4 regions of the Desulfosporosinus burensis genome follow, and region 1 is predicted to be linked to each of the others. Evidence: riboswitches for the same ligand, from Rfam matches in the RefSeq annotation. Region 1 holds a riboswitch; each other region holds the start of a gene.
The links. Region 1 has a riboswitch for cobalamin ahead of ACYQ3Q_RS23160 (energy-coupling factor ABC transporter permease). Riboswitches for the same ligand answer to the same signal wherever they lie in the genome.
Positions count from the first base shown of each region.

Region 2: it holds a riboswitch for cobalamin, as region 1 does, so the genes downstream of both, cobT (nicotinate-nucleotide--dimethylbenzimidazole phosphoribosyltransferase) here and ACYQ3Q_RS23160 (energy-coupling factor ABC transporter permease) in region 1, are expected to answer to the same signal.
Region 3: it holds a riboswitch for cobalamin, as region 1 does, so the genes downstream of both, ACYQ3Q_RS00960 (energy-coupling factor ABC transporter permease) here and ACYQ3Q_RS23160 (energy-coupling factor ABC transporter permease) in region 1, are expected to answer to the same signal.
Region 4: it holds a riboswitch for cobalamin, as region 1 does, so the genes downstream of both, ACYQ3Q_RS15820 (AIR synthase family protein) here and ACYQ3Q_RS23160 (energy-coupling factor ABC transporter permease) in region 1, are expected to answer to the same signal.

Region 1 is NZ_BAAHYN010000015.1:90,468-96,827, forward strand. Features, by position in the region: gene ACYQ3Q_RS23145 (lipid II flippase Amj family protein) at 1-553, shown strand, start outside; gene ACYQ3Q_RS23150 (precorrin-6A/cobalt-precorrin-6A reductase) at 593-1,324, opposite strand; gene ACYQ3Q_RS23155 (energy-coupling factor ABC transporter substrate-binding protein) at 1,477-1,782, opposite strand; gene ACYQ3Q_RS23160 (energy-coupling factor ABC transporter permease) at 1,779-2,564, opposite strand; cobalamin riboswitch at 2,895-3,078, opposite strand; partial or broken gene ACYQ3Q_RS23165 (cob(I)yrinic acid a,c-diamide adenosyltransferase) at 3,112-3,642, opposite strand; gene ACYQ3Q_RS23170 (anaerobic ribonucleoside-triphosphate reductase activating protein) at 3,734-4,420, opposite strand; gene ACYQ3Q_RS23175 (ribonucleoside triphosphate reductase) at 4,417-6,360, opposite strand, start outside.
Region 2 is NZ_BAAHYN010000006.1:266,357-273,979, reverse strand. Features, by position in the region: gene ACYQ3Q_RS12895 (ParM/StbA family protein) at 1-856, opposite strand, end outside; cobalamin riboswitch at 1,053-1,229, shown strand; gene cobT (nicotinate-nucleotide--dimethylbenzimidazole phosphoribosyltransferase) at 1,334-2,413, shown strand; gene cobU (bifunctional adenosylcobinamide kinase/adenosylcobinamide-phosphate guanylyltransferase) at 2,516-3,172, shown strand; gene cobS (adenosylcobinamide-GDP ribazoletransferase) at 3,179-3,913, shown strand; gene ACYQ3Q_RS12875 (putative ABC transporter permease) at 4,300-5,037, shown strand; gene ACYQ3Q_RS12870 (HD domain-containing protein) at 5,053-5,553, shown strand; gene ACYQ3Q_RS12865 (sensor domain-containing diguanylate cyclase) at 5,677-7,239, opposite strand; gene ACYQ3Q_RS12860 (TVP38/TMEM64 family protein) at 7,461-7,623, shown strand, end outside.
Region 3 is NZ_BAAHYN010000001.1:169,928-177,550, reverse strand. Features, by position in the region: gene ACYQ3Q_RS00975 (two-component system sensor histidine kinase NtrB) at 170-1,294, shown strand; gene ACYQ3Q_RS00970 (cation diffusion facilitator family transporter) at 1,450-2,850, shown strand; gene ACYQ3Q_RS00965 (IS4 family transposase) at 3,121-4,359, opposite strand; cobalamin riboswitch at 4,595-4,784, shown strand; gene ACYQ3Q_RS00960 (energy-coupling factor ABC transporter permease) at 4,998-5,783, shown strand; gene ACYQ3Q_RS00955 (energy-coupling factor ABC transporter substrate-binding protein) at 5,780-6,076, shown strand; gene cbiQ (cobalt ECF transporter T component CbiQ) at 6,073-6,846, shown strand; gene ACYQ3Q_RS00945 (energy-coupling factor ABC transporter ATP-binding protein) at 6,849-7,623, shown strand, end outside.
Region 4 is NZ_BAAHYN010000008.1:205,716-213,338, reverse strand. Features, by position in the region: gene ACYQ3Q_RS15845 (Rpn family recombination-promoting nuclease/putative transposase) at 1-686, opposite strand, end outside; gene cbiD (cobalt-precorrin-5B (C(1))-methyltransferase CbiD) at 1,121-2,248, opposite strand; gene ACYQ3Q_RS15835 (energy-coupling factor transporter transmembrane component T family protein) at 2,384-3,196, opposite strand; gene ACYQ3Q_RS15830 (ABC transporter ATP-binding protein) at 3,187-4,983, opposite strand; gene ACYQ3Q_RS15825 (ECF transporter S component) at 5,054-5,569, opposite strand; gene ACYQ3Q_RS15820 (AIR synthase family protein) at 5,589-6,407, opposite strand; cobalamin riboswitch at 6,516-6,690, opposite strand; gene ACYQ3Q_RS15815 (IS4 family transposase) at 7,049-7,623, shown strand, end outside.

The sequences.
Region 1 (6,360 bases):
GATCATTTGGGTAGCGACGGTAGGAACTTTTTTTGGCATAGTATTAACTCCCACTTTTTTAAATTTTTTTTCCGGAGCTGTAAAAAATCTTGAACGGTCTGGGTCTGTACCATTTGTTGTAATGGACGCTTTGAAATTTCGCAGTATCCGTAGATTTATTGAGAATGTTACTTTACCTTCAAAAAAGATGGTAAATAATCTGCCGTTTAAGAGAATACCTATTCAATTAATAGCTCTCAATTCTCTTGTCACCGGAATCTACACCATAGGGGTGATGTCAGCTTATTATGCTGCTTTACTTGTTGATGCTCAGCATCGCTTAGCGGCTTCAGCTTCGGCAGGAGTAATTAACAGTGCAGCAAATATTATATTTATGCTCTTTGTTGACCCTAAATCTTCTATCATTACTGATCAGGCTTTAAAGGGGAATCGTCCCTATGAAGATGTCAAAGCGCTTGTCGTTATGTTGATGAGCGCCAAGCTAATAGGAACCCTAATGGGACAATTGTTCCTTATCCCAGTGGCCCATGTCATTGCAAATATTTATAAGTGATAGTGTGCGACTGAAAGCCTTGATACAGACGGATTAATGTCATCTACATTTTGTACTATTCGTATCCACCCAATCCAGTAATTCCTGGACATTATTTACAATTAAACCATTATTCGTCTTGGTTCTTTTCACGAGGACTGTCTCTATCCCCAATTCTAAGGCTGCTGAGATCTTCGTATCTGTCCCACCGGCAGACCCACTATCTCTGGTTAATAAAATATCTGCTCCATAGAATTTAAATAGCGCCTTGTTGATCTCTTTAGAAAATTGCCCTTGCATAGCTACGATATCCCTAGGCGAAATGCCCATCATTTGGCATTTTTGGACTAAGCGCCCTTCTGGAAGTACCCTAACAACTAAACGAGCAGAGCGAGCAAAGGTGCTTTGCACAATGCTTTCCAGTTGGTGGCTGCCCGTCGTCACGAAAATCGTTACTATTCGTTTTTTTGCTTCATGAATTGCACCGGCTCGCAATTCTAACTGAAGCAGAGCTTCCTCCCACGTACAAACTGGATATATTAATAAGCTGTCTGGAATGACAGTCTCTGGTCTTTCTAACCTAAGATAAGGAATGCCCTGTTGCTCAGACCATTGGCGTAAAGAGGCCAACTTTACACTGCTGGAAGGATGGCTGGCATCAAGAATTAAGGAAGGAGTCTGCAAAAATACCTTGCCCTTCCAAGTAAGTATTCGTTTAAACTCAATCCCCCTATGTTGAAGACACTCACTGATTTCACGCGCTGCCGCCGTTTCTCCCAATAACATGATCATTTTTGTTAGCCTCCAAAGCCGTTATAAAAACAAGTGTAATTCTATAAATCCTAATGTGTATGGGATAAAACTCGGGCGGGGAAGCCGGAAATGGCCACCCGCCCTATGGGTTTGAAATTGATATTGGTATCACTACGTTGGCGTTCATCTGATCAATCTCTTGACTGGAGAGATTGATGATCAGCTTTGTGTCTACCCTTCGAATAACCTAAGTAATAAAAGACGAATCCGCTTCCAAGCGCAGCCTGCAAGGCAAACAAAAACGATTCAACTTCTCCGCTCGGAGGTTCCCAAAAGGACTCAAACCAAGGTGTGTAATCGGCGTTGAACTCACTTATCGCATCGGATGCCTGAGCATCAGCACCAGCGAATTCGGCATCACGCGCTATATAAAGTGGGAAAAAGGCCAATATAGCAACAAATACTAGGATTATAATGTTTTTAGTAAAGAGTTTCATGCTTTCACCCCCCGCTTAATGGAGGATAACGCTTTGCCTGTAAAGGCAGTTAAAACCTGCAACTCTTTTTGACTATAAGCAGTGAGGATATTAAATACCATTACCGTAAGTAGACCTTCACTAATGGCTAAAGGAATCTGAGTGAACGCAAAAATGCTCATGAATTTGAGTACAGAAGCCATTACTCCGCCTGATGCCGCGGGAAAAGCTAGCCCCAACTGAATGGAGGTTGTAACGTAGGTCATTAGATCCCCTAACGTTGCCGCCATGAAAATCGAGAGCCATTGGGGAGCGCCCAGCTTTTTTAAGCCTCTGTAGATACCGTAAGAGACAAAAGGGCCAACGATCCCCATAGAAAACGTGTTTGCGCCTAAGGTCGTTATTCCTCCATGAGCCAGTAAAAGTGCTTGGAATATCAAGACAATCATTCCTAAAACGGTCATCGCCGCAGGTCCAAACAGAATGGTACCTAAACCCACGCCTGTCGGGTGAGAGCAACTACCAGTTACTGACGGAATTTTCAGAGCAGACAAAACAAAAGCAAAGGCTCCTGCCATACCGAGCAGCATCTTTAAATTAGGGTAGAGTGTCACCGTTTTTTTAATGGAACGTACCCCCGCAATAACAAAAGGAATCATAGCGATCCACCAAAAGGCAGCCCAGTTGAAAGGCAAGAAACCTTCCATAATATGCATACCATAGGCATTATCGGGAAAGACGATGTAGATAGCCAAAACGTAGGCTATTAATAAACTGATCCGCTTAATCATACGTTGATTCATAATAATCATCGACCCCTTTCAATCTATTGTCAAACCTAGCCTTCACTGAAACTCCGCTCTTACATTTTCCCTCCACTCCTATAAAAAATAAAGAGACAACCTCACATCACTCATCATAAAGACAGCAATGTATCGGTTGTCTCGGACGGCGCGTTCTCCTCCACTTTCAAGTCGCATTCGCATTTTTGAAAGCAGATCCCGCTTGAACAAGACGTTTACCCTGCAGGTCGGTTTCCCTCGAGAAACCTATTATGTACACTTAACAATATATAAAAGCCCTCCAAAATATGAAGGACCTAACTAACCAAGTCCCTCCACCCATCCATCGTGAGTAAAGCATATGAGCAATCAGGTCTCCTGGCTCAGGTTCCTCGTTTAGTGCCTCCTTCCCAAGTTTCCTCAGTGGATGTGGCACAAACTCCCCTTTACAGTGGCGGGACCGCGCCGGATTTAAACCGGCTTCCCTGTTATGATTTCTCGGCTAAGAAAAATCGCTTGCTCATCTATTAAATTTGTTAATTAAATGTATCACAAAAGCAATCCATGGTCAATACTCTATTCCCTCTCGCGCCATGATGCCCTTTTTCATGGGATGTTTGCAGGCAGTTATTTCCGAGACATAATCAGCTAACTCGATCAGCTTTGATGGGGCATCCCGCCCTGTCAGAACGAGTTCCAATTTTAGTGGCTTGGTCTTAACAAGCTCGACTACTTCCTCTAGAGGCAGAAACCCGCCATTCACAGCGGCCATAATCTCGTCCATGATGATCAAATCCCATTCTCCGCTCATGACGGCCTCAATAGTATAGTTCAGACCAATTCGCATTTCTCCTTTTATTCCTCCCATTTCTTCATCTGTCATTCCCCAAGTGAATTTGTCATTCTCTTTGTATTAAAGGAGTTGAAAGCACGGTCCTAAGCTGGCGATGACCTTCATTTCTCCCGTAGTCCATCCTTTTAAAAATTGAACCATGAGGACCTTAAGTCCCTGTCCATACGCCCTGATCCCCAATCCGACTGCTGCTGTCGTCTTCCCTTTCCCTGCACCAGTATAAATATGGATAAGCCCTAGTTGCATGCTTATTTCTCCTCCCGCTTAAAATTATTGCCTCACGGCACTCGCCGAGGCGGTTAGGACAAAGGCACTACATCACCCAGTACATCATTACTTAGCCGACTTCAAATCCTCGAAAAGAGAAGGACAAATTCTTTTCAGACCACCAAGTCAATCTCTTCAAATCCGGCTTGTTCCTGGATATTATTTTAAAATCCGTGCTTCTGCAGCTCTGCACCACGTAATTTGAAGCAATTTCGAAATCTAACATAATGCTTGGTATATCATCTGCTTCGAGTTCAGGGCAAAGTGTTGTCCTGAACTCATGAACAAGTCCGCTATTTTTAATAACTTCCACACTTTCTCGAATTGACGATAACTCCAACTGGCTTGTCCCTGTAATTCTTTCATATTTGTTGAGCGGAGCCTTTAAGTCCATAGCGATAAAATCCAGCAGATGGTCATCAATCAACGCTCTCAAGATACCTGAATTTGTTCCGTTTGTGTCAAGCTTTACGAGTAAACTCATTGCTTTCAATTCTTCGATAAAAACGTGAAGATACTTTTGCAACGTCGGCTCTCCGCCGCTTATAACCACTGCATCGATCATTCCTTTTCTTTTTGAAAGCCATTCAAAAATTTCTTCAGGCAGAATACCGTTTGAGGTGTCATTTTCATCTATAAGACTGAAATTGTGACAATAACCACATCTTAAATTACAGCCCTGAGTAAAAACCACAGACGCTATCTTACCCGGATAATCCACAAAGGAGGTCTTCACGAATCCGGCAATATTCATCATACCACCTCTGGCATTACGAATTTTTTCCTCTGGTCGTACTCTTCTTTCTTTCCAAGATTATAGTTCTTGACCGGTCTAAGATAACCTGTCACTCTGGACCATACTTCGGCTTCGGCACCACATTCAGGGCAAGTGAAATGTTCTCCGCTGATGTATCCGTGAGATTTGCAGATACTGAAGGTTGGGGTGATGGAGATGTAGGGGATTTTGTGTTTGGTAAATATCTTTTGAATAAGTTGCTTACAAACCTTAATATCCTCAACCGCTTCTCCAAGATAAAGGTGCTGAACCGTTCCCCCTGTGTAAAGAGACTGCAATTCGTCCTGTAGCTCCAAAACCTCAAAAATATCATCCGTATAGCCTACCGGAAGTTGGGTTGAGTTTGAATAATAAGGGACTTTATCACCAGCAGTAATAATTGAGTCATACCTTTTAGTATCCAACATAGCCAGACGGTATGATGTTCCCTCTGCTGGCGTCGCCTCTAAATTGTAGACGTTTCCGGTCTCATGTTGAAATTTAACCAGCAGCTCTCTCAAATAGTTCATGACACTAACCGAAAACTCCCGCCCTTCTTCAGTTTCAATTCCTTTTCCCATGAAATTCAGTAACGCCTCATTCATGCCGACGATACCGATCGTACTGAAATGATTGTGCCAATAATGCCCAGTCCGCTCCTTTGAATGTCTCAAATAATAGCATGAATAGGGATACAGTCCCCTTTCTGACTGCTGCTCAATAATTTTCCGCTTGATTTCCAAGGCCGTGCGCCCGATTTCCGCCATTTGTTTCAGACGTTCCATAAATTCCTGTTTTGTCTTGGATAGATACGCTAATCTGGGCAGGTTAATTGTAAATACACCGATTGATCCTGTGAGAGGATTGCTTCCGAACAAACCCCCACCTCTTTTTCTAAGTTCACCGGTATCAAGCCTTAACCGGCAGCACATGGATACGGCATCTTCGGGAGACAGCTCTGAGTTGACATAATTAGCGAAATAAGGAATTCCATACTTACAAGTAATTCTCATAAAGGCATCCGCTACAGGACTCTCCCAATCAAAGTCTTTGGTAATGTTAAGGGTTGGAATTGGGAACGTAAACACTCTTCCCTTGGAATCTCCTTCCAGCATCACTTCACAGAACGCTAAGTTGAACATATCCAGCTCGTCCTGAAAATCTCCATATTTATCCTTAGTATAGGTTCCGCCAATCATGACCTGCTCATCTCTCAAGGTAGCAGGTACCTTTATATCAAAGGTAAGGTTGGAGAAGGGGCACTGAAATCCGACCCTCGTGGGAACATTGATGTTAAAAACAAATTCTTGCAAGCACTGTTTGACTTGGGTAAAGGTCAATTGATCATTCCGTATAAACGGCGCACAATAGGTGTCAAAACTTGACCAAGCCTGTGCTCCGGCAGTTTCTCCTTGTGTCGTAAAGGTAGAATTGACGATTTGCCCAAGGAAAGACCGTAAATGTTTGGCTGGGCCGCTTTCTACCTTGCCAGGTACTCCTCCGAATCCGTCAAGAAGGAGCTGTCTCAAATCCCATCCTGCACAATAGGGTCCAAAAAAGCCCAGGTCATGGATGTGGCAGTCTCCGCTTTCATGCGCCTCTCGAACTTCCTGAGGATAGATTTCATAAAGCCAATACTTTTTGGTAAAGACTTCTCGTATGTAATTGTTTAAACCATTAACACTTTTTTGTGTGTTCGCATTCTCACTAATTTGCCAGTCCTTATCTCCTAAGTAGTCGGAAAACATTCCAATGGTCGCTCCAATAAGAGCATCCATCTCACGGGTGCTTTTCCTTTTCTGACGATAAAGTATGAATGCTTTGGCTGTTTTGGCATGTCCGTTTTCTATGAGGACTTTTTCGACGAGATCTTGGATCGATTCTACATCCGGTTGCTTGTCCCAATAATCTCTATTTAAGAC
Region 2 (7,623 bases), on a different contig from region 1:
GATTAAGATTAATCGAGCCGTTATTCCAAGGATACAATCCCCCGTTCACTCGGAAAATTTTATCTAATTCCTTATCATCCGTTTCAATGGGGTTTTCGTGATTTGCGGTCAATTCCTTCAGTTTATCGGCCACTCCAATATACGCCCACTTTAACCCCTTTTCAATACTAAACGAATTGGGTGGATCAAGCATTACGCCATCATAAAAAGTGGCAATATCTGTCGTGCGAAAGCCCGGATCGATGACCACCACATACCCGCTAAATAACTTGGCGCTCGTCGGCATCCCATATTCATTAAGAGTTTCCTTAATAAAGACTCCATAACTCTGGGGAAGCACTCGAGAGCGCAAGATGTTCAGTTGCCGTGTCAACCCTTTCATGGGACCTGAATGAAAGGTTACCGAAAAAGACCCCTTTAATTCCGCTTCATACTTGTCCTTTAAACTAGCATAATACTTAACGGGCACGCCAGTTCCAAGATAAATATTCGCTTTAGGAGTTTTTTGGGCTAGGGCTAAAGCCACTACCAGTAATGCTGTTGCTTCTTCATCCGAAGATTTGTCTTCATCCCAGCAATAATGAGCTTCGTTCGGATTCAGGCTTTCAGCCAAACTTCCCATGAAGTAATGCCGTTCCACACCCGTCGAATTATTCTTGACCAAAACATCCAAAGTAGAAATCTGAGTTTCTAAGTCAGATCCTTTACTAATCAGGGAATTACCTAAGGTTGAGAAAATCCGCTCATTCCCTTTACAAATTACAGCTGGAAATAATACTTTTGCATCTCCAGTATCCAGTTTAATCGCTCCAAATCCCGGATCTGCTCCGGCCACAAGAATATCACTATCTAACACACGTGTTCCTCCTCGATTACAATCAATTATGGACAAACTAATAACTACACCTACACCTACACCTGCTACTGCTATATCTATCATTATATACGAAGCTAACACGCTTGTAAAAATGGGTTATTAAAATTCTTCTAAATATTTAAATAGTGACCAACACTATACTTGAGATTAGAAAAAGGTTGTGGTATGCTAAAAGAAAAATTACTTGAATTTAGGTGCCCTTTGGGGAGAATAGGGAAGTTCGGTTCAAAACCGACGCGGACCCACCACTGTATTCGATGAGCTTTGTTGACCACTGGCACTTTGCTGGGAAGGTGACAAATTAAAGCGATGATTCGATAGCCAGGAGACCTGCCTAAATCTTTAAGTCTTTCCACATCGTGGAGAGCGGCGGTGATGACGGTAAAGTCCCGACCACAGATTTATTTGTGGTCGGGATTTTCTATTTTTCAACAACTATATTGAGGAGGAGTTTTAATGAAAAATTTGTCAGAAGCACAACTCTATGCCCAACTCGAAGCTCTAACTGCGAACATCTCAGAACTTGACGAGGATTCCATGGCTAAGGTCCAAGCACGCTTGGACATCCTGACCAAACCACAAGGCAGTCTTGGACAATTAGAGCATATAGCCAAGCAACTTGGAGGTATCCAACGAACCTCTAATCCTCAGATCAATAAGAAAGCAGTCCTCTTGATGGCTGGAGATCATGGCATCGCAGCTGAAGGAGTTAGTGCCTTTCCCCAAGAAGTTACCCCTCAAATGGTGTATAATATCATAAGTGGTGGCGCAGCCATCAATGTACTGGCTCGCCAAGCCAATGCCGAGGTTTTTTGTACGGATGTTGGGGTTGCCTTCCCCTTAGAAGGAAACCTTATTCACAAACGGGTTGCTAATGGAACCCAGAACATGACCAAGGGCCCGGCAATGACCCGTCACGAAGCACTGCAAGCTCTACTGGTCGGTGCTGAAGTTGCAGCAGAAAAGATCGGTGCAGGATATAACCTCTTTGCTACAGGTGACCTCGGAATTGGCAATACTACCCCTAGCTCTGCAATCGTTGCCCTCTTTACCAATTCCCCCCTTGAGGACGTTGTCGGACGAGGAACTGGAATTGATGATGCTGGCTTAATTAAGAAACGCCAGGCCATTCAAACGGCCTTTGACGTCAATCAACCTAATGCAGACGACGCTCTAGATGTTCTAAGCAAAGTAGGCGGTTTAGAAATTGCGGCGATTGCTGGTTCAATCCTTCAAGCGGCAGCTAGCCGTGTTCCGATTGTCATTGACGGGTTTATCTCGACGGCCGGAGCACTCATCGCTTCAAAAATTGCCCCAAAATGTACGGCCTTCATGATTCCCTCCCACGGTTCAGTCGAACCTGGTCACCGTAAGGCCTTAGCAAGCCTAGGCCTTGATCCGGTAATTAACCTAAATATGAGACTTGGAGAAGGAACGGGAGCGGTCCTAGCCTTTCACTTAGTCGAAGCTGCACTTCATATTCTTAAGGAAATGGCAACTTTCGGCGATGCTGGAGTCAGCGAAAAGTCAAGCTAGAGAATCAAAAATCAAACACTATTCAAAGTCAGAAAAGACGAGTCAAAGCCTCTACTTAAGTAAATCAATCTTAATAAATATTCATGGGAGTCGATGAATGCCATGTCTCAATTCACTTTAGTAACAGGCGGTGCACGGAGCGGAAAGAGTAGCTTTGCAGAACTTCTGGCCGCTTCGGTAAATCGTCCTGTAACGTACATTGCCACCGCCCAAATCTGGGACGAAGAAATGGCCCATCGTGTTAAAAAACACCAAAACCAGCGCCCGGCAACTTGGCAACTCATTGAGGAACCTCTAAAGATTCGAGAAACACTTTGCCAACTCAAAGACTATGACGGAGTCATTCTGCTTGATTGTGTCACGCTCTGGCTTACTAATCTTCTCTTAACTCAACAAACTGGACATGCAGAACAAACAGAACGAGCTGACCATTCTGATCACGAAGGAGTAGAATCCACCCTAGGCTCCTCTAAACAGGATAAGATGTACCCCGACCTCGAACCACAAATCCTAACTATGGTTCAAGAGGTTGCCCAACTTGCCCAAGAGATTAAACCTCAAGTCCTCTTTGTCACCAACGAAGTCGGCCAGGGCATTGTCCCTGAGAACCCTTTAGCTCGGGCATACCGTGATTTAGCTGGACGTAGCAATCAAATACTTGCCCGCTGTGCTGATCATGTCTATCTTGTTGTAGCAGGTTACCCCTTGGAACTTAAACACTCTGGCGGGCAGCTTCTTGCTTCCCTGCACAAGGAGTGATCTGAGATGCGCGGATTCCTCATAGCACTTACCTTTTTTACCCGAATTCCTTTACCGATCCCTAAGAATGTTACTTCAGAAGAATTCCTGCGCAGTTATCGATATTATCCGTTCGTAGGACTAGTCTTAGGTCTTATCCTCTGGCTGCTGGCGAAAGTCATGATGCCCTATTATCCCCCTTTAGTTCTCGGGGCTCTCATCTTAGTTGCGGAGTTAGTGCTCACCGGAGGAATCCATCTTGACGGATTCATGGATAGCATGGATGGTTTATTATCCGCTCGAAGCCCAGAAAAAATCTTAGATATCATGAAAGACAGCCGAGTTGGTGCCCATGCCTCAATGGCTCTCGTGGGCTTATTGCTCTTGAAATTCACCTTCCTAGCCAACCTAACCGTTCCGATGTTACCGATTCTTATCGTCATGCCAATGCTCTCTCGCTGGGTCTTTCAGATTGGGATGATCGGATTTCCCTATGCCCGCTCCCAGGGGCTAGGCAAAGGGTTTCACGAAGCAACCCAGTGGATTCCATTCCTGCTCAGCGGAGCGCTGGTCTGCGGAATATCTTTTTATCTGCTCGGCTCAGCTGGACCGATCGCCTTAGGAGTTACCGCCTTAGTCATATTCTTAATGGCTTCTAAAATCTCCTCCTTACTAGGGGGTCTGACAGGTGATCTATATGGGGCTTTTATCGAACTTTCGGAAGTTATCTGTTTAGTTATCGCTTTTCCTTTTATAAAGTAGGCATAGTGAACTTCAATATAAGCAAAACGGAAGGGTAATGAACTATCAATACCCTTCCGTTTAAATATTAGTTTTACTATTTGTTTTACTAACTAGTTTTGCTTATTTAGTCTTGCTTATTTAGTCTTGCTTATTAGTCTTGCTTATTAGTCTTGCTTATTAGTCTTGCTAATATTGTTTGCCTATTCCAATTTAATTAACTTAGTCTCATGTTTTCGGGCCACGAAAAAACTTTTCTAGTCAAAATCGTTTCAAAAGTAGGTATTAATCTTAGCGTTATATTAATATGATAAAATTAGTCCATAAATGTACAATAAGGAATTTTTAGAGTACACTAGAGATAATTGGCATTGCTAATTATTTAGTATCGCTAGAGAGGGAGAACCATGACAGACTTTATCCTCTTATTTTCATTTTATGCATTTGCCGGCTGGGTAATGGAAACAATCTACCGTACAATATCCCAACGAAAGGTTGTCAATCCTGGATTTTTAGTTGGCCCGTTCCTCCCGATCTATGGCTTCTTTACGACTTTGGTGATCTGGTCCTCTGGGCTGTTATCTCAACTCGCTTGGGAATGGCAGTTTCTTAGTTTTGTGTTTTTGAGCACCTTGCTGGAATATGTCGCTGGATGGTTTTTCGAGCGCTTCTTTCGCCTGCAGCTTTGGGATTATCATACAACACCTTTTAATCTTCATGGGCGCATCGCTCTCCAGTTCTCCCTTCTTTGGGGGGTTTTAGGGCTTGCATTTCATCTCGTCATACACCCAGCCGTTCAAATTCAAATGTTGCGCATTCCACCGACTGGCCGTTCTATCTTAGCTATTATCTTGACAGCCTATGTTATTTGGGATATTATCCGTTCCACCCTCTTACTACGTCGTCTTGAACACTTTGTCTCGATGTTCCAGGAGCAGTATGAACGTCTGGAACTCACGTTATTTCACTCAGCCTGCTCTCCGTATCAAAGATTTCTTCATGCCTATCCGAAAATGCGCCATACTTTAAGCGAAAAGATGGCTTTACTATATGCTAAGCAGGAAGCTCTCGAGCACTTTTTAAGCCTTCAACGGCAAAAATTCTCCAACCCAAGTGGAGAAAACGACCCCCACTCACTTGACTAGGAAGGTGAACTGATTTTGGATTTATCAGAGCACGTCGAGGACATTCTGAACCACGAAGAGTATCAACAATTGGCACGTTTTACCCATCATCGTCCATTTACTACTTTAGAGCACTCTCTTCGTGTTGCGCAAATAGCCTATGACTGGTCACTACGCCTTGAAAGCAAGCTCAAGTTGGACACACACGCTATTACTCGTGGCGCCCTACTCCATGACTTTTTCCTGTACGACTGGCATGAGCCAAGACCAGACCGATCCCGGTGGCATGGTTTTCGCCATCCTCGCATTGCCTGCCAGAACGCGGAACGATGTTTTCAGCTCAGCGAGAAGGAAAAAGACATTATTTTGAGCCATATGTGGCCACTTACCCCGCGCTTACCTAAAACCCGAGAGGCTTTTCTGGTCATGGTTGCAGATAAGATGGCCTCGATCCAGGAATTTCGCTTAAAATTCAAACGTGATCTTCCGCCTTCTGAACGATACACGTCTCTTCGCCTTATTAAACACAAGTCATGAATAATCGAACGACATACTATTGACTTTAGCATGCGCATCCCAAAGAAAAGAGCCTTTCACCGCTAAATTCAGAGTGAAAAAGGCTCTTTTCTTTGACTTTTAGTATACTTTTTTATCCATCAGTTATCTTTTTTCGAACGCATTTTCCGTCACAATATGCCCCTTACCATTTTGCTTGCCGAGATAAAGCCGATGATCTGAAAGCTTGTAAAGAGATTCATAGTCCGTAGATTCTGTAGGAAATTCTGCAACTCCTATGCTTATGCCCAAACCATAGGTTTCTAAATCCAAGTTACTCTTTAAGCGCTGCATGATATTCATTGCATCTTGGCTTAACTTAAGATCCGTTAAAATGACCGCAAACTCATCTCCACCTGTACGAGCGACAATATCTTCTTGTCGAACGGACTTCTGGAGATTCTGTGCTACATGGCTTAAGGCCTTATCTCCCATGGGATGACCTTTTGTATCATTTAAAATCTTAAATCCGTCTAAATCAAGGAGCAGAAAAAGGAACGTTGAACCACGTCTGAGTGTTCCCGCCATTTCTCCTAGGATCCTTTGCTCAAACCCTTGGCGATTCATGATTCCAGTTAGGCGGTCCGTCGTCGCCAGACGCTCAAGTTCCTTTCTTTGCCGGATAGCTTCTAATGCCATGCTTAACATCCGTACAAATGCGTACAGGATCTCTTGGGTATGCGCAATGTCTCGTGTCCTAGAATCAAATAGCCAAAGTTCCCCAACGACTCCGCGATAGGTTTTAATAGGCTGAATAAGGATTTTTTCCACAGGATATGGAATCTTATTATGTTCGTCTTCTTCAAGTATTCGCAGGGTAGGTGTCTCATTCGGTATGTATCCAAGCGGAAAATGGGCTCTTTTATCTTTTTGGATCCATTCTTGCCAAACATCCTCAGACTGTTTAAGCCGGCCAAAGGGAGAATGTATTTTCCATTCCCCATCGGTTTCCATATGAAAGAATCCTGCCTCTAGGTACAGAATTTCCATGGCCATTTCTCCGGCTTCAGCTAGTAACTGCTCTTCAGACACGGCCTTGACCAAAATTTCAGTTCCCCTGAGCAGCAATGATAAGGCTTGTTCACGATCAACAGCGGCCATACGCAATTGTTGTTCATAAACACTGGAGGAAAGTAGGGGCATTAACTGTTCTAACCAGTAGACGCTTCCCTCGTCAAAGGAAGCGGGATTATCACTGAAAAGCAACAAAACACCTAATAATTGACCAAAATGAAGGAGAGGAATGCAAAAGATTCGCCGAACCTTGAAGTCCCTGAGAGTTGTCCGCCAAGCATTGAAACAATGCGTTTCCTCGGAATTCGATGCGTCTCGCTCGTCGCCATCATCATCAATTTCGTGAATCATCAATTTTCGTTCTACATACGTATTCCCTTGTGCTACTTTTCGGATAAATAGTTCAAAGTCTTGAGGGAGAACATTACGAACTAAAAAACTTTCCTGAAGCTCAGTCCGAGCGTTAATGGCCATTGGGTGAAACTCCTCACCCCGCGATAGCCAGATACCAGCCATTGTGCAATTGAAAAAATCAAGCCCACGTTTGGTCAAGATTTTCAGAGCATCTTCTAAATCTTCCTCACAATTTATTTCCTGAAGGAGCTCTAAGATATCTTCCGGCTTAAGTCTATATTTGTACGGAGGAAGCAGCATGGGCTTATCAACCTTTCATTACTCGCATGATTATTATAAAACATTTTATCATAAACCTTCCAAATAAACCTATTTATTTAATGTTTCAATAAAAGTTTTATTCTTAATTTCGAACCCAGACTATTCCCTTCCAGCCATAGAAAAAGCTACTCATATTAAACGAACTATGTTATATTTAACCTTCAATTATCTTACAAGTCACTTTAAGGAGGGATATCTCCCTGATTAAAAAATACGCCTCACTACTAACATTGGTCATCTCCCTCACGTTTGTATTACTACTTTATCCAAAGCTCCAAAATCCTGATGCCTTTCAAGCGTTTGTTTCGCAATGGGGATGGATCGGCATCTTTGTCGACCTGTTGATCATTATGCTTTTTGCAC
Region 3 (7,623 bases), on a different contig from region 1:
CTAAAGGATAGGATCATTAAATATGTCCGGTAACAAGGAATTGTAAAGAGAAAAGGGTAGAGTAGGATAAGCAGCTTACAATGGGTGCCTGTCCTACTCTTGTATATGTTAAAATACAAGAATAGATCCCCACTTAGGGGAGGATAAAAGGATAGAGAGGAGATCTTCTTTGCTAAATCATGAACCCCCTGCACAAGATCGTGCTCGGACTCTCTTTGATCTTATCGCGATTGGGATTGTTGTAGTGATTTTGACGGTCATTCACTACACGAATTACCATTACGAAATGAACTATCACATTTTATTGCAATTCGCGTACTACCTCCCGGTGATTTATGCTGCCATGCGTTTTGGCCCTGCTGGGGGGATAATATCCGGCTTGGTCATTACGGTCCTCATCCTGCCGTTGATGATATATCTCCAGGCAATGGCGCCATCGGCCATGTATACGCAGTGGGTGGAAATAGGCTTGATAAACGTAATCGGCTGGTTAACTGGATTCTTGACTGAGCAGGAACGGAAGGCGTCACGCAAACATCAGCTCGCCTTGCAAGTTCAAACGCAGTTGGTGGAGAAGTTAAAGCAAGAAGGGCAGGAACGAAAACGATTGGAGGGTGAGATACGGCAAACGGAACGATTAACGGCGCTGGGGCATATGAGCGCCGGGTTGGCCCATGAAATACGCAATCCCTTGGGAATTATGAAAGTGAGCATCCAACTACTGGCGCAGGAGAAAATTGAGGATGGAGTTGTTTCAGAATACTGTAGGGTGCTTCTGGAAGAGTGTGAACGGTTAAATCGCTTGGTGAGCGAGTTTCTGTCCTTTGCCCGTCCTAAAGAGCCTGTACGTGGTGGGATTGAGTTAGGGAAACTCTTGGAAGAAGGAGTTTCCCTGATCCAGCCTGCCCTGGGGCAACATCATATTGAATTAATACAAGCGCGAAGCCAAATTGAGGAGCAAGTGGTTGAGGTCGACCCGGATCAGATTAAGCAGGTCATACTGAATATCTTACTCAATGCCATCGATGCCCAGGGAGATGGCGGTGTGATTCAGCTAGAGGGAGTTCGACAAGCTGGCTTTGTAGGTTTCGCCGTCAGTGACGAGGGACCAGGTATTTCACCGGACGACATGCCCTATATTTATGATCCGTTTTTTACGACGAAGGAAAAAGGTACCGGGTTGGGGTTATCTGTTGTGCACAGCATCCTTGATCAGCACGGGGGGAAGATAACCACGACGAATAGAACGGATGGAGGGGTTCGGGTCGAAATACTGCTTCCATCATTTAAGTAGAAAGTGCTATGCTGAAAATCAGTAAATATAAAATGGAGGAACTTGACATACTGGTTGTCACGGTTGAATCAATTGAATACTTACGATAGTATAATTAACAAGTTGAATTTTCAAGTTACTTATTAATTCAATAAGTTAATGGGAGTGGTCTGATCTTGGTTATAGACAAACAAAAGGCAGCATTGAGTTCTGTTTTTGCAGCAGTTTTCCTCACATTAATGAAAACTGTAGTGGGTATTTTTACAGGCAGCTTAGGAATCTTATCTGAGGCATTGCATTCTGCATTGGATTTATGCGCTGCGCTTATAACCTTTTTTGCAGTAAAGTTTTCCGATAAACCTGCAGATTCTAAGCATCACTATGGACATGGGAAGATAGAAAGTTTTTCAGCTCTTATAGAGACAGCTTTACTCCTCATAACCTGTGTATGGATTATATATGAAGCTGTGGAAAAGTTGTTTTTGGGCAAAAGTGTGGAATTAATTGGAATTCAGTGGGGCGTATTAACCATGATTATTTCAATCATGGTTGATGCCTCAAGAGTAAGAGTGTTGAAGAAGGCTGCCAAGGAACATGGCAGTCAGGCATTAGAAGCGGATGCACTTCATTTTAGCAGTGATATATGGAGTTCCTCAGTAGTTATAGTGGGCTTGATGTGTGTTTGGATAGGTGATTATTTCAACATACCTGTTTTAAAGTACGCAGACCCAGTAGCTGCTTTGGGGGTTGCGCTGCTTGTTATTAAGGTGAGCATCAAGCTTGGCAGAGAGACCATCGATGTTTTGTTAGATACTGCACCAAACGGGATGAAAGAAATGATCGAAGAGGAAATCTGCAAAATCACCAGTGTTATTCAGGTTGCAGAAATCAGGCTCAGACCTTCTGGGGCAGTTCAGTATATTGATATAAATGTTGGCGTTGACCCATATCAAAGCCATAGAAGCGTTCATACTATAGTTCATGAAATCAGGGAAAGGATTTCAGAGAAAATACCGAGGTGTGATATTGTGGTCAGCACATTTCCTGTTGATGCTGTCGGGAATGCTGATTTAAGTCTTAACCGCACTTTAGAGGAATTAATAAACCAGATTCCTAATTGTACAAATGTTCATAATATACATGTTTATGAACTTGAAGGAAAAAAGAAGATTACTGCACACATAGAATTGGAGGAAAACTTAACCCTAAAGGATTCCCATGAATTATCCCATAGGATTGGCAACATGGTTCAGAAGGCAATAAACAATGTTGACAATGTGAGTCTTTACTTTGAACGAGCTGAACAAGTGGTAGAAACTGAGGATATTACTGAAACACAGCAGGATATTATCGATAACATAAAAACTGCAGTCCTAAAAATAAGGGACAATGTAGACTGCCATGACATAAAGCTATACCGCAAGGGGAACAAGGTTTCAACGTTCTTGCATTGTGGAGTTCGGGGCGATTTTACTGTGGATAAACTGGAAACGATATCAAACAGTATAAAAAGCGAACTGAAAAACAATGTGGCTCGTTTGGAGAATGTTCACATCCACTTTGAACCACTAGATTAACTAAAAAAATAAGTGAATTATGAGCATAACCCTATCAAAAAAGTGATTTTGCAATCAAATTGAGGCAGCCCAGTTAAACTCTCAGAAATATATTGAATCAGTAGCGTTGCATCAAACTAGATCGAGTCATGTCAATAAAGAAAATGCTTTCTCTATAATTACTTAATATACCATTATTGGTGTATACATCCATGTGGTTTTTCCTCCCATAGGCCAAAGGAGCGTTGACATAGAAGGTAGTTCTTTTCCACATTTTTACATAATATAACTTTAGGGGATAACGGGATCGTAGGTTAAATCATTGAGCCAATCCGTCTCTTCATTCATAATCTGATGCTCTGTCATTTTGTAAATACGATCATAGTTGATTCTCCGAGAACCGTTTCCCCATTTTCGCCGAAGCTTTTCTAGAAACGAATCATAGCTTTCAAATAAACAAGAGATAACGCTTCTTTGCAAATTCAGTAAGTCTCTTTTATCCTCGATTTCAAGTTTTAGAAGAACGAGTGCGCAATAAGTCATGAGTGCTAAAAGTAACTGGTTAATAACTGATGTCTCACTTGTGCCGTAAAAATGTTTGATCTGAGCGTGTTGTTTCAGCCACTTAAAGAACAGCTCTATTTGCCAGCGATACCGGTAAATCTCACCAAATTCCTCGGCACTTCGATTAAAGTCATTCGTGACGATGGAAAAGGGTTCGTTGACCGAATCATCAATGGTAATGACACGAAGTTTATGCTTCATTTTTCGGCTGTTCGTTCCAAGAATAACATCAACGTCTTCTTCAATTGGACCATCTTCTTCAACGTTTCGTTGTCCAAGAAACTCAACCACAGCATTCTCTTTAAGGCGAGTTACAAATCGAATACCCTTTTCACAGTAGTCATCAAATAGTTTGTAATCCACGTAACCCCGGTCAAAAATATTAAGGGCGTCAGTATCTTTGACAATCAGTTCATCCAGTTTCTTCTTGTCTGCCGTCTTTGCCGGAGTAATAATCACTGCGTCAGGGACAGCCATTCCGTCGAAACTTAGTCGCAGATGCATTTTGATTCCGGCCTTGGTTTTTCTAAACACAGCCCAAGGATACTTAGAAAGGCACAAGCTTATCGTAGATGCATCAATCATGAACAGGTTTCCAAGGCGTTGCTGGATCAGTCCGAACCCTTTTTTCTGAGCTACTTCGTTTAATAGGTTTTTAAAAAGCATTTCCGAGACTCTAACAGGAAGAGTTCTAAGTCTTCGTGAAATTTGACTATGACTAATGCTTTCTAAGCCAATGGTACGACTGAAGTCATTACTTTGAACACTGGCACTGATTTTTCGTAAAGCTTTAAATTCTTGGAGTTGAGCATTACTGATAAGTAACGCGAGTTGGTTTGTTTTAAGTTTTTGGACTCGCTTATCAAGGTCTGGAACTTCTTGATGAATTTTAGTCCAAATATTTTTAGAAAAAACCGGTTGAAACAGTTGCATAAATGTGGATTTTGTAGTATTCTTGCCTTGCATTTTTTATCTCCTTATGATTAGAGATTTGGGCAAGAACTACCCTAACTCTAATTATAAGGCTTTTTTTATGGTTTTGACAGGAATAATCAGGGATATCTGCAGTTTACGCCATTTTCCGTTGGTTTTCTTTGTAACATAGAATTTGACTTTTGCGTAAAAGCTTTATGCAACGCTACTGATATTGAATATATTTTAAGTAATAGACAGATGCAATATTTTATGTTACTGTAAAAGACAATTAAATATAGGAATGAGTGATTCTTTTCCGAGGGAAAGAATTGAAAAGGGAAGTCAGTTGAAGCTGACGCGGTGCCCGCCACTGTACAAGGGAGTTAACTCACATAGTTGTCACTGGAATTTATCCGGGAAGACGTGATTTGACGAAGATCTTGAGCCAGGAGACCTGCTTATTCCGAATTTGCAACTACCTACGGGAATGTTAGGGGGTGGATACCTGTGTCTTCAGGACTGCTATTGTTACCTGATACTGGTTAAGCTTTTTACCCTTCTATTGGTGAAGGGTTTTTTTGTTTTTATTAACCAAAGCATGGGGTATAGGGTACGGTGTTATGATCAGTGGGGGACAAATTCTTCATTAGAAGATAATGGGTTAGAAATCAAAAGGAGTTGTTAATTTTATGGGTCTACGCAAGTTTAAGAATATCGGCCTATTAATAACCTACGTTCTGGTTGTCTATATGATCTTTCCTAATAATGCTTATGCTATGCATATTATGGAAGGATTCTTGCCCTTTAACTGGGCCGCCTTCTGGTGGATTGTTATGATTCCGTTTGTTATTGCTGGGGTACGTTCCATTAAGAAAACAGTGACTCTCCATCCCAGTTTAAAGATGCTGCTCGGTATGGCCGGAGCCTTTGCTTTTGTTTTGTCTGCCCTGAAAATTCCGTCGGTAACTGGTAGTTGTTCGCATCCGACAGGCGTAGGTCTAGGTACCATTCTGTTCGGACCTTTAGCGATGACCGTCTTGGGAATGATTGTCTTAATCTTTCAAGCCCTTCTAATAGCTCATGGTGGAATAACGACCCTCGGAGCAAACACGTTTTCTATGGGGATTGTGGGACCTTTTGTCTCTTATGGTATCTATAAGGGTTGTAATAAATTGGGAGCTCCCCTGTGGCTATCGGTTTTTCTATCAGCCACTTTGGGGGATCTAATGACCTACATTACAACCTCTTTCCAGTTGGGGCTGGCTTTTCCCGCGGCTTCGGGCGGAGTAATGGCTTCCGCACTAAAATTCATGAGCATCTTTGCGTTCACTCAGCTTCCCTTAGCCATAAGCGAAGGTATCCTTACTGTTCTGGTGATTAATATTCTAAGTACCTACAGTAAAAAAGAGTTGCAGTTTTTAGGCGTATTTACTGGAAAAGAATTACCTAACAACAAACGGGAGGTAAAAGCATGAAACCGATTGTAAAGAATGGGATATTACTGTTAATTGTAGTTTTACTGGCCTTTGGTCCCCTTTTTCTGGTACGTGGTGGCGAATTCGCCGGAGCTGATCAACGAGCCTCAGCAGCTATCAGCACTCTCGCTCCTAATTATGAATCTTGGTTTAAACCCTTATATGAACCGCCGAGCGGAGAAGTCGAAACTTTCTTGTTTGCCCTGCAGGCAGCCCTCGGAAGCGGATTTTTCTTCTATTATATAGGTTATGCCAAGGGTAAACACAGTGTCTGCAAGAAGGATCAAGCATGATTAGCATTGATTGTTACGCCTATAGCAATAATCTAAAAACAGTTCACCCGGTGGAAAAGTCTCTTTTTGCGATAATCACCATGGTAGTGTGCCTAACTTCTCCTACAGTAATCACCCCTCTTATTGTGTTAGCCATAATGGCTATAGGGATAGTCTGCAAAGCAGGCATCCCCGCCCGAGTTTTTGTCAAGCTAATGCTTGTTCCTCTTTCGTTTCTCCTGATCAGCGTTTTAACGATTGCTTTTTCAGTCTCGACCAATCCTTCGGGGTTTTGGTTAGCTCAAACTATTAATGGCCTAACAGTAGGAATACACTACCCAGATCTGATCACCGCAGTTCATCTCTTTCTAAGATCGATAGGGGCTGTTTCCTGTCTTTACTTTCTAGCCCTAACCACTCCCATGACTGAAATAATTACAGTACTCCATAAGATGAAAGTTCCTAGTATTATTACTGAATTAATGGTGCTGATTTATCGTTTTATCTTTGTCTTTATGGAAACAGCTACCACTATTCATCGTGCCCAGGCCTCTCGTTCAGGCTTTATCTCAATGAAAAGTTCTTTCCGTTCTATGAGTCGGCTCTTCTCTGCGCTTCTGGGGAAGGTTTTCGTCAAATCTCAAGAACTATACAATGCCATGGCAGCGCGGTGTTACACGGGAGAGATTAAGGTGCTGACCAAGAAATATCCAATTAATCTTAGAAATTACATGATTATAACTGTTTTTGAGATTCCTTTGATCTTGTTGAATTTACTAGGGAGGGGATAAATTTGCCGGAAATTATACTTGAAGCGGTTGACCTAGAATATTCTTATCCTGATGGTACAAAGGCCTTGCGCAAAGTGAGTTTACAGGTTGAAAAAGGAGAAAAGCTAGCGATTCTGGGTTCAAACGGTGCCGGTAAATCCACGTTATTCATGCAATTTAACGGAATCTATCGTCCGAACTTAGGTTCTATCAAGTATCGCGGACAAGATATTTCTTATAAAAACAAGGCTCTGATCGAATTACGCAAGAAAGTTGGAATCGTCTTTCAAGATCCGGATAGTCAGTTGTTTTCCGCTAGTGTGTATCAAGATATCTCGTTTGGTCCTCTCAATCTCGGACTTTCGGAAGAAGTGGTGACAGAGAGAGTTAAACAAGCCCTGGCAGATACGGAAACGACAGACCTTGAAGATAAACCCACTCACCTGTTAAGTTATGGGCAGAAGAAACGAGTTTCTATCGCTGGCGTTCTGGCGATGGAACCAGAAGTCATAATATTTGATGAACCAACAGCAGGGCTGGACCCGCGTCACTCCCAGGAATTCATGCAGCTTCTAGGAAAGCTGAGCAGGGAGGGTATAACGACTATCCTATCGACTCACGATGTCGATTTAGCTTATACCTGGTCAGATCGGATAGCAATAATGTACAGTGGAGAGATCATTGCCCACGGAGAACCTGGGAAACTATTCCTGCGCCCAGAGATTGTTAAACGTGCCGATTTAGCCCTTCCATGGCTGATAGAAATGCATATTGAGTTGGTTCAAAAAGGATGGTTAC
Region 4 (7,623 bases), on a different contig from region 1:
GAATAGTACTCTTCTCTCACATTAGGATCATCACTTGATTTCTCCCATGCCGCTATCGCTTGATGTAAAACGGGATCTTGCATTGCAATCTCCTCCAGTGTTTTTAATATTTCCTGATTTTCTGAACCTTCCAGAAGCAGTAACCATCGTACTAAAACATTCTCCCAAGGGCTTACTTCCTTGCGCCGCCACTTCATGATCAATTTTGGCAACTCCATAAAATGCATCTCTAAGGCATCCGTTAGTTGAAATTTTTCTTCATCTTCATAAAGATGGAACACGTTATGGTAATTCTTTGTCTCATTTAAATAGTTAAAATCCAGAATATTAATCGTGACAGCTTTAGTCAGTTCCTTATAAGCCATCCCTTCACGCATCTGTCTGGTGTACATTTGTGCCCAATAATACAGGGAACGTTTCTTCATATTATATTGATCGTTTAATTGTATTTCTATGTTGATCTGCATTCCTTCGGTGGTTACAGCTCGAACATCTAGGATGGACTTCTTATCTTCTTTATATTCTTTATTGAACTCAGGGTTCAAGATCACAATGTCTTCGATTTGACTTTCCTGCGGCAACCTTAACGCAGCATTAAGAAAAGCGATGAGGATCGCTTCATTTCCCTCTTTGCCAAAGATAAGTTTAAATGCATAATCGACCTTGAGGTTAATTAGTTCCTTCACTTTTCACGCTCCGTTCAATCACACTTTTAAAGATATTCATCTTCTGTCAGTAAATTAAACAATGGATTGAATGATAACCATATTATACCATGATTGAACGGGCCACTTCAATTTATTTATCTTTTCACAACTTAGAACGGTAGAATCCCCATAACAGGGCATCCTAACTCATCCAAGTAATTTAGCCCTATTTCCTTTGTTAAAAAACCTAATTAGCAGAGTCATACCGCCATTTAGCAAAGTACTTTTTCTCGTAACTGCGATTACCCCTTCGATCTTAATAGTTTATTAGTATCTCCGGAATGAATAAATCATCATAAATAAAAGGTCAGAATATGATAGACGGATTGTCTAGCATATTCTGACCTTTTAAAAATAAAGCCAAACCTGTTTTTGGTTGCGGTTCAATTAGAGTGAACACGTTTTGCAAATGCTCAGGTCTCAATTGACCACGCCCAACGTTGTTCCTCAACGATCCTTTGAGCTTTCGAATCCCAGCCAACTGGTTGGCCGTTTAATAAGGTCATGATCGTACCAACGCTTAGACGTCCAAAGGTAAATGCTTGGGCTCTTTCACTCGCCAAGTTTGCCAGATGATGGAACAATTTTTGCTCTCCAAGGAGCAAGAGTTCTGAGGTGGCCCCTTCGGTCGTTGGAAACTCTGCCAGATGTTTTAAGGTGTCTAGATTAACCCCAGCTAGCGCGGCATGAGCAAGTAAGATTTCCATTCGGGCATCTGCCACACGATTATGGGTATGGAAAATTCCGCCTGCAACTTTAATGAGCTTTCCGATATGCCCTACGAGAATCACTTGTTCAATCCCCCGGTAGGCAGCTTCTTCTAATAGATAGCCAACAAAGTTACTCATCTGGATCACAGCTTCAGTCGGGACTTTAAAACGTTCAGTTGCCACTCGATACCCATAGTGCCCTGGAGTGAGAACTATGGTTTTGTGCCCATAGGCTACTGCCTGGTCCAACTCCGGTAGAATCGAGGTTTTAAACGCCTCCTCGGACATCGGTCGGACTATTCCGCTTGTCCCAAGTATTGAAATTCCTCCAACGACCCCTAGCCTCGGATTAAGAGTACGCAGGGCAGCAGTTTCTCCGTTAGGAACCTTGATCATAATTTCGAGTTCCTCTTTAGGAAAGACCTCCCGAACAGCCTCAAAAATCATCTTCCTTGGAACCGGGTTAATGGCACTTTCCCCAACCGAGATGGCCAATCCTTTTTTAGTGACAGTCCCAACCCCCTGGCCCCCACGGATGTGAACCTCTCCTAAAGGGGAAATATAGCGTGCGATCGCCTGAATCTCAAGCCCATGCGTAATATCCGCATCGTCTCCACCGTTCTTCAGAATGCTTGCCCTCGCTTCTGGATATCCAGATTCACCCCCATGGATGGGCATTGTTAAGCGCGCCGAATTCGGTAGTGGAATCTCTACCCGCTCAGCTAAACTTTCCCCTCTAAGGAGCAGACAGGCTACTTTGGCTGCACCCGCTGCACAACTACCTGTGGTATATCCTTCGCGCCAAGTATGTCGATCTTTTTCTCGCGCCATAATTTCTCTCCCACATTTCAAATTAATCAAAGTAATTTTCATTACTTTGATTATTGAAAGAAAGTATAAGCCATGTGCTGCCTCGTTGCAACTAATCTTTAAACATTAATACCTTCACTAAACCATTTATTAAGCCTATAAAACTCCTAGTTGAAGTTGGAATCGAACAAAGAGTGCCAACGTCAATAACATAACAACAAAAGCAATTGTCCAATAGTCCCTTGGGGTAAATGCTAGCTCGCGCATCGATGTCCAATTCCGGTTCAAACCATACCCTCGATTGAGCATTGCCATCGAAAGCGAATTGGCCATCATAATCGAATTGATAAACAAAGGAATCATAATCGGAAGGTAGGATTGGAGGGAACCGATGATCCCCTTCTCTTTGAATTTTGTCCCACGTGCCTTTTGAGCCTCTAAAATTTGCTTGCGTTTTTTATCCAGGGTCGGAATAAATCGTATCGCCGTTGTCAGCATCATGGCTACCTCAACGGGAACCTTCATCTTATGAAAGAATTGGGTGAAGTCATCCATGGACGTGGTCAAAGTCAAGACAGAAGAAGCGATCATCATACTAAAGAGACGCAAGATAAACGTAGAGCCCATCAAAAATCCCCCCAAAGTGGCCCCTAATCTGTCTCCTGGCAGGGCATAAAAGAGGATCGCTTGGCTAGAAACCTGTTCAAAGCGCTCAGGTGTAAAGGTAAATCCTGTGATTAGAATAATCGAAATAATGATAGGAATCAAGGGAACCAGCATTCTTCCGATCTTTCGCAACGGGATTTTAATCCAAATGGCTAAAAGCCCTGTCGAGAAAACAATCAAGAGTTGAAATCTTGGATCTTGGAATAGAAACGATAGAATCATAAACCCTAAGAAGCCGAACATTTTGGTCCGTACATCCAGACGATGGATCAACGTGTCTCCCGGTAAGTGCTCTAATAACATCCCTTCTGCTCCAGTCTTTCGAACAGCGCTATAAACTCACGTGATTCGATGAAGGTTCTATGACCTAAAATATCCTTCAATTGCGAGGAGAGCCTACAGAGTTGGGGTGGAATAATGGCAGAGTCGAGCAGTATTTGTTCCTTAGAAAAAACATCACCAGGGGTACCATCTAACATAATCCCGCCCTCTTTCATGACTATGACCCGCTTGGCATATTGGGCAACTAAGTCCATATCATGGCTAATCATGATAATTGTGGTCCCTGCAGCATGGAGTTTACTTATCAAAGCCATCATTGACTGAACACCTGCCCAGTCCGAGCCAGTGGTCGGTTCGTCAATGATTAGCAGTTTAGGCTTTAAGGCAAGAATTGAAGCCACGGCAATCATTTGCCGTTCTCCTTTACCCAAACTAAACGGATGAACACTACGGTATCTTTCTAACCCAGTATACTGAAGGACCTCATCCACTCGTTGTTTGATTTCCTGGCCTTTGTAGCCTGCATTTTTAAGCCCGAATTCTAATTCTTTCTCGACAGTAGCGGAAAAAATTTGATGATCAGGATTTTGAAAGACGTACCCGATGGTTTTTGATAGATCAGACGTATCATACTGTAAAGTATTCATTCCCTCAACGATAATCTCTCCTCGGGTTGGTTTTAAAAGTCCATTAAAATGTTTAGCTAAAGTTGTTTTTCCAGCACCGTTTTGCCCGATGAAAGCCACGAACTCTCCAGTTTTAATCGTCAGATTAATTCCTCGCAAAGCGGGCTGGCTTGAATTGTACTGGTAAAATAGATCGCTGACTTGAACTGCGATTTCTGTTTCTGACCAATATGGTTCCTGCTTAAACAGGCGATTCTTTATCTCTCCTTGACCTGGCGCTTGCCCATGCCCATGTTTGTGCCAATGTCCGTATTTGGGTAACAACGCTCTAATTATGTTTTCCGCAGACGGAATATCTAAAGGGATTTCAGCAAAGGAAATCCAGCCCTTCTCGTAAAAATCCCAGCCGAGCTGACTGACGGGTAACGGCTTTATCCCCAACTGACTCAAGAGGGGAAGATCGCGAAAGAGTTCAGTCGGCAGTCCCCTCCAGAAGACTTCCCCTTGCTTAAGGACAACGACCTCATCTGCCTTGTGAATCAGTTCTTCGCTGGAGTGTTCAACTAACAAAATGGTCAAATCCTTTTTCCGTCTTAGATCATCCAGCGTTTGATAGATTTCTGATCGTCCTATCGGATCGAGTTCTGAAGTTGGTTCATCCAGCACCAAAATTTGAGGTTCCATCACGAGCACACCGGCAATCGCCAAGCGTTGTTTTTCTCCACCTGAGAGTTCTTCAGATAAACGTTGCTTATATCCTCTTAAGCGGACTTTTTCTAAGCTTTGATCGACCCTCAGATTAATCTCATCGAAGGGAACTAAAAAATTGCGAGGGCCAAATGCGGTGTCCTCCTCAACCGTTCGACCAATAATTTGGGTCTCTGGATCCTGTAGGACAAGCCCAAGAACTTTGGACATCGACTGAACTGCAGTTTTCCCTACATTTTTGCCTGCTATGCTCACCTGTCCTGTTAATTTTCCTTCCAGCAGCTGGGGAATTAGACCGTTTAGACATAAACTCAAGGTTGTTTTTCCCGCCCCTGTGGATCCCATTAAGACAATAAATTTTCCTTTTTCCACGGTCAAGCTTATGTTTTTCAAACTAAGTTCTTGGGCGTTCGGATAACAATAAGAAATATTATGGAGTTCGATAGCATTTTCAACGGGTTTTACGGTTTCCACGATTTCTACGGTTCTTACAGCTTCTGCAGCTTCTGCAGCATCTACAGTCTCCACGGTTTCACCTCATCACCTAAATGAGTCGACTTCCCTTAATTGCTTTGTAGGCTACTGCCGAAATAATCACGTTGAGAGCTGCCCCGACGACGAGAAAAGGCATCAAGCCCATTACCCCTCCCATACCCATCAACGGCAGCATGGCAAAAGATGATACAACCCCATTCAGGATAATTCCGACGATAACAGCCGGAATCAAACCGAGCTTTTCATTCACCCAGCGATAGGCCACAGCCCATAAGGCCATTTGTAAAGCAATATATAAATGGATCGGAATCGTCATAGGAAATCCGATCACCGCTGCCGTCAGCAAATGCCCAAAAGCAATGACAATCGCCCCCGTAAGTCCTCCAAAGGCCAGTGCAGCGAAAAATCCGGGTGCCGAATCCATACCGATAGTTCCGACCGGACTTGGGATCTTAATCAGTGATCCCACAGCACTTAAAGCAATAAAAATGGCCATAATCGATAGTCTTTTGACACTCCAAGCGGAGAGTTTTATGTCCTGTTGTTCTGTTTCTAAATTATTCATAAACAATTCCTCCTTAAATTTAGTACAATGTACCGATTTTCGTTAAAGGTAATAAAGGAAACTTTGATGAAAGGACATGATCAAACGTCCTTGATGATGTAGATGATGTAGATGATAGAGATGTCGGAAATGATAGTGGTGTTAGTGATGATTGTGATAATAAAGCGGAAGAAGAAAATATAAGACAGGTCGAAGGTCCAGCAGATTTATCCAAGTCGAGAGGACAAGTTGAATCAACGTGCAATCGCTTGTTTATCGTGGAGGCAAGTAGTTCGGCTTCCAAACGTATCCCTCTTGACCCTACAGAAATGATGTCATGAATACTTGAGATCTCTAAGAGGAACTGCAGAGCTTTGACTTGGACAATTTCTGGATCCTCTGGATTATTGAGCTCTGATCCAACTTTAGGCAAGCCTAAACAATAGACGTCATCTCCTGATTGGGCTGTTCCAATACGCAACTTGTTTTTCTCAGCCACCCCGATCACACTAATTCCGAGACCGGTTTGCTGAGTCGTCATGTTTTTTTCTGTGCTGATCGCCATGGGTAGAGTTTCTAATCCTGCAGCTTCTAGTTCATCGTTCACCCCCTTTATTATTTCATCTCCTGTCGGGTACGGCTCATTAGAAATCGCCACCGTCATTAATTTTGGCACAGCCCCTGTGGAAAGGACTTCTAACAAAGCGACTCTTGTCGTTAACCTTCCTGTAATAGACCAGGGAACCTGATATGTATCTAATTCCTTCATACCAATGGCACCACAGGAATCACAGGAAGCCACTAAATATTGTGCCTTGTTTAACGAAACAACCTCAACATCTCGACCCTGGTATCCCAATCGTTTCACCCCATTCTCTAAAAAGTCAAATAAAAAAGTTCATAGTCAATTTTCTTCTCAACTCAAGGTTGGAAAGAAGATTGACCATGAACTTTACCTTAATCCATGTTCTTAAATACGTTACAGGCAGGTCTCCTGACTCAGAATCATCAACGTTATACGCCTTCCCGGTTTCCCAGTGGCAATGCATAAGTCTCCTCTTTACAGTGGTGGGTCCGTCCGGGATTTTCACCCAGTTCCCTATTCTCCCTCATTCAAGGGCACCAGTAACAAACGAATATTTAGTTATCTGTATTTTAATGCAAGATGCCTAAGATTACAAGATTAAATTCTAGCTTTTTTTTAGTTTTTGCTCGATTACATATTCATTATTAGATCTGTAATCGTCAAAGATTTAATAACGCGCTTCTTAGGCTTTGTAATGGCAGATGCTTAGAGAAATACTTTGGTTAATATTTTGAATCAGTAGCGTTGCATAAAGCTTTTACGCAAAAGTCAAATTCTATGTTACAAAGAAAACCAACGGAAAATGGCGTAAACTGCAGATATCCCTGATTATTCCTGTCAAAACCATAAAAAAAGCCTTATAATTAGAGTTAGGGTAGTTCTTGCCCAAATCTCTAATCATAAGGAGATAAAAAATGCAAGGCAAGAATACTACAAAATCCACATTTATGCAACTGTTTCAACCGGTTTTTTCTAAAAATATTTGGACTAAAATTCATCAAGAAGTTCCAGACCTTGATAAGCGAGTCCAAAAACTTAAAACAAACCAACTCGCGTTACTTATCAGTAATGCTCAACTCCAAGAATTTAAAGCTTTACGAAAAATCAGTGCCAGTGTTCAAAGTAATGACTTCAGTCGTACCATTGGCTTAGAAAGCATTAGTCATAGTCAAATTTCACGAAGACTTAGAACTCTTCCTGTTAGAGTCTCGGAAATGCTTTTTAAAAACCTATTAAACGAAGTAGCTCAGAAAAAAGGGTTCGGACTGATCCAGCAACGCCTTGGAAACCTGTTCATGATTGATGCATCTACGATAAGCTTGTGCCTTTCTAAGTATCCTTGGGCTGTGTTTAGAAAAACCAAGGCCGGAATCAAAATGCATCTGCGACTAAGTTTCGACGGAATGGCTGTCCCTGACGCAGTGATTATTACTCCGGCAAAGACGGCAGACAAGAAGAAACTGGATGAACTGATTGTCAAAGATACTGA